DNA from 2 places in the Mesorhizobium sp. P2_F7 genome. Region 2 is predicted to be linked to the other one. Evidence: riboswitches for the same ligand, from Rfam matches in the RefSeq annotation. Region 2 holds a riboswitch; the other holds the start of a gene.
The links. Region 2 has a riboswitch for thiamine pyrophosphate ahead of thiB (thiamine ABC transporter substrate binding subunit). Riboswitches for the same ligand answer to the same signal wherever they lie in the genome.
Positions count from the first base shown of each region.

Region 1: another riboswitch for thiamine pyrophosphate. It lies ahead of thiC (phosphomethylpyrimidine synthase ThiC); the one in region 2 lies ahead of thiB (thiamine ABC transporter substrate binding subunit).

Region 1 covers NZ_JBFUFA010000005.1:315,980-318,174, reverse strand. Annotated here, with positions in the region: gene AC1DZ8_RS20170 (hypothetical protein) at 1-138, shown strand, start outside; gene AC1DZ8_RS20165 (FkbM family methyltransferase) at 135-893, shown strand; TPP riboswitch at 940-1,056, shown strand; gene thiC (phosphomethylpyrimidine synthase ThiC) at 1,161-2,195, shown strand, end outside.
Region 2 covers NZ_JBFUFA010000002.1:441,758-443,952, reverse strand. Annotated here, with positions in the region: gene thiB (thiamine ABC transporter substrate binding subunit) at 1-800, opposite strand, end outside; TPP riboswitch at 844-958, opposite strand; gene AC1DZ8_RS07460 (thiamine diphosphokinase) at 1,063-1,707, shown strand; gene AC1DZ8_RS07455 (ABC-F family ATP-binding cassette domain-containing protein) at 1,709-2,195, shown strand, end outside.

The sequences.
Region 1 (2,195 bases), on a different contig from region 2:
GACACCCGCATCTATTTCCCCAACCTTTTGCCGCCCTTCCTGCTGCTGGTGGGTCCGGTCATGGCGCTGTGGGCGTCGGCAAACCTGAATGGAAGGCGGCCCATCGCCTTGCACGCCCTTCCCGGAGATAAGCCATGAGTTCTGTATCCGGTCTGGCGCGCATTGCCCTTTCACTCGGTCTGCCCGCCGGCCTACTCGATCGCGGGCCGGCGCTGCATGGCACGAAATTCCTGGCCAAGGCGGCGCTGAAGGCGCGCTTCAGCGGTGGCGGGCAACCGTTCCAGATGGTCAATGTCGGCGCCTGCGACGGCGCGCTGTTCGACGACGTCACGCCGTGGCTGCATCGCATTCCGCGGGCGCGGGCCGTGCTGGTCGAGCCGATCCCGTACAATCAGAAGCGGCTGCGCGCCAACTATCCCGACACGACCCGATTCATCATCGAGCCGGTTGCGGTGACCAAAACCAAGGGCACGATCACCGTCCACACTTTCGATGCAGCAGCGCTCGAGGCCGGCACGCTGCCGATCGAGTTCATCGGCTGCTCGTCGGTCACCGACACCAATTTGATGTCGGGCAAGAACGCCTGGGGCGAGGCAGACGCCAATTTCAACAAGTTCGCGCCGCACCTCAGGGATATCGAGGTGCCGTCGGAAACGTTGCAGACCCTGCTCGACCGCAACGGCGTCACGCATATCGACGCCTTCCTGGTCGATTGCGAGGGTGCGGACTGGATCGTCTTCGAACAGCTCGACCTCAAGCGCTATCGTCCCGGCATGATCAAGGTCGAGGTCGGCGCACTGCCGGCAGCCGAGATCGGCCAGGTCGTGGTCAAGCTGAAGACCGCAGGCTACCAGGTCGGCTTCCAGGCCGAGGATATCTGGGCTTTCGCCTGAGCCGGCAGAGTCGCTTGACAAAACCACGTTAGCCCGTTCAACTTGACGCATTCACCAGGGGGGTCCCGACAAGGGGCTGAGATACTGCTGGCTTTCGCAGCGCAGTGACCCGTTGAACCTGATCCAGTTCATACTGGCGTAGGGACGGTGCAAGCGCTTTGCGGGATTCCATGCCCGAGGTCCTGTTTCGAACAGGGCGGCCAAGGCGTCTTTTCATCCTTCCGGCACAGAACTGGGTCTCCAATGCACGAGCAAAGGAGCCTCACAATGAATGCCTTTACCCCCGCCGTTTCGACGGGACCGCTGCCTGCCTCCCGCAAGATCCACAAGCCCGGTATCCTCCATCCGCACATCGCGGTGCCGATGCGCGAAATCTCTGTTCATCCGACGGCCGGCGAGCCGCCCGTCACCGTCTACGATCCATCCGGGCCCTATACGGATACGGCTGTCGAAACCAGCATCGAAAAGGGCCTTGCCCGACTTCGGCACGAATGGGTCACGGCGCGTGGCGATGTCGAAGCCTATGACGGCCGCCATGTGCGGCCGGAAGACAACGGATTTGCCGCCGGCGAGCGCCTGACGCCGGAATTTCCGGTTCGCAACCGGCCGCTCAAAGCCACGGCAGGCAAGGCGGTGACCCAGCTTGCCTATGCGCGCGCCGGCATCATCACGCCTGAGATGGAATTCGTTGCCATCCGCGAGAATCTCGGCCGCGAGATGCTGCGCGGCCAGTTGCAGCGCGACGGCGAAAGTTTTGGCGCTGATATCCCCGACTTCGTCACCCCGGAGTTCGTGCGCGACGAGGTGGCGCGCGGACGGGCTATCATTCCCGCCAATATCAACCATCCCGAAAGCGAGCCGATGATCATCGGCCGCAATTTCCTGGTGAAGATCAACGCCAATATCGGCAACTCGGCGGTCACCTCCTCGATGGCCGAAGAGGTGGAGAAGATGGTGTGGGCGATCCGCTGGGGCGCCGACACGGTGATGGACCTTTCGACAGGGCGCAACATTCACAACATCCGCGAATGGATCGTTCGCAATGCGCCGGTGCCGATCGGCACGGTGCCGCTCTATCAGGCGCTCGAAAAGGTCGGCGGCATCGCTGAAGACCTGACCTGGGAGGTTTATCGCGACACGCTGATCGAGCAGGCCGAGCAGGGCGTCGACTATTTTACCATCCATGCCGGCGTGCGGTTGCACTACATCCCGCTCACCGTGAACCGGGTCACCGGCATCGTTTCGCGCGGCGGTTCGATCATGGCCAAATGGTGCCTGCACCATCACCGGGAAAGCTTCCTC
Region 2 (2,195 bases):
CTTGCCGCCAGCGGGTTTTTCGCGCCCGTGGTGGTGATGCCGGCGACCTCGATCTGCAGATACTCGCCTTCCTCGAAGGACGCCGCCTGATAGCGCTCGGTGTTCTCGGCCACCATGTGGTAGGCCGGCGACGTCGTGTAGGACAGCACCATGGGCGCCTCACCCTTGGTGAACAGGCCATAGGCCTCGCTCCAGCCCGGCGTCACGGTCAGTACCTTAGGCTTGAGCTTCGCCCATGCCTCCGGCGCCTTGTCGCCATAGACCGACTTGACCCACAGCAGCAGGCCAAGACCCGGCGTCGACGTGCGCGGATCCTGGATGACGATCTTGTCGGCAGCAGCGCCTTCGACCAATTCCTTCAGGCTCTTCGGCGGGGTCTTCAGCTTCTCAGTGTCGTAGACGACGGCGAAATAGCCATAGTCGAAGGGCACGAAAACATCGTCGCTCCAGCCGCCCGGCACGCTGTTTTCAGCCACCGCGCCATGCGGGACAAACAGGCCGGAGGCCTTGGCCTCGGCGGTGAGGTTGGTGTCGAGACCAAGCACGATATCGGCCTTGGTCGAGGCCCCTTCGAGCTTGACGCGGTTGAGCAGCGCGACGCCATCGGCAACCGAGACGAAGTCGACGCTGCAGCCGCATTCGGCCTCGAACTCCTTCTTCACCGCAGGACCCGGGCCCCAGTCGGCGGTGAAACTCTCATAGGTATAGACGGTGAGTTTGTCCTGCGCGGACGCAGGGCTTGCCAAAAGCGAAACAGCAACACCCAGGGCTGGGACAAGACGGGACAAAATCATGCGCATCGGCGCCTCCTTCGTTCGTGTTGAAAGGAATTGAGGCGTCGGTCTGTCCGAAGCGTCTAATCCCTCCGCCGGTACAAACCGGATCAGGTTCAGCGGGTTGGCGAGACTGCCTCTCAGCCGGTCCGCGAAGATCGCGTCCGGCACCCCGTTAGAGCGCCTCGACACATAGGCCCGGCCAAGGTGCCACGCAAGCGGAACTTTGCCGGCGGTGGTGGCTCTCGGCCTTCCGTTTCGCCGGCGGGGCTGGTAAGGGCCACCGGATATGAGCACATTCACCATCCTGCTAGGCGGCGATCTCGTCCGCACGCCGCGGCTCGACCGCCAGGTCGAGGGTTCGCGCATCATCGCCGCCGACGCCGGCATCGGTCATGCCCGGATGCTCGGCCTGATGCCGGAGCTATGGGTGGGCGATTTCGATTCCGTGCCGGCGGACCTGCCCGCCGATCTCGCCGCCGTGCCGCGCCAGATATTTCCGCCGGAAAAGGACAAGACCGACGGCGAACTGGCCATCGCCGCTGCACTGGACCGCGGCGCCACCAGCCTGGTTCTGGCCGGGGCTTTCGGCGGCAAACGCGCCGACCACGCCTTCCTGCATCTGGCGCTCAGCCTGCGTCTGGCCGAGGCCGGCACAAAAGTGCTGTTGACCAGCGGCGCGCAGGAAGGCGTCCCCCTCCTGCCCGGCAAGGCCGGCTTCGACTATGCCGACGGCACGCTGTTTTCGGTGCTCGGCTTCTCCGATCTCTCGGGCCTGACCGTTTCCGGCGCCAAATGGCCGCTCGACCATGTCGAGGTCACCTTCGGCTCGTCGCTGACCATCTCCAACGAAGTGAAAGGCCGGCTCGAAATCGCGCTCGGCCACGGCCGCGCGCTGCTGCTCGCTCACCCCTTCCCCTTGCCTGAAAGCTGATATGGCCCCGCCCCTTCTCAATCTCGACGGGATAAGACTGACCTTCGGCGGCGCACCGTTGCTCGACGGCGCCGAACTCACGGCATCAGCCGGCGACAAGATTGCACTCGTTGGTCGCAACGGTTCCGGCAAGTCGACGCTGCTCAAGATTGCCGCCGGGCTGATCGAGCCGCAGGACGGCGAGGTCTTCCGCCAGCCTTCGGCGACGGTGCGTTATCTCCCGCAAATGCCCGACATGGAGGGCTTTGCCAATGTGCGCGCCTATGTCGAGGCGGGGCTCGGGCCGGCCGACGATCCCTACCGCGCCACCTATCTGATGGAGCATCTCGGCCTTGCCGGCACGGAAAGCCCCAACGACCTCTCCGGCGGCGAGGCGCGGCGCGCAGCACTTGCCCGCGTCATGGCGCCGGAGCCTGATATTCTGCTGCTTGATGAGCCGACCAACCATCTCGATCTGTCCGTCATCGAATGGCTGGAAGAGGAGCTTG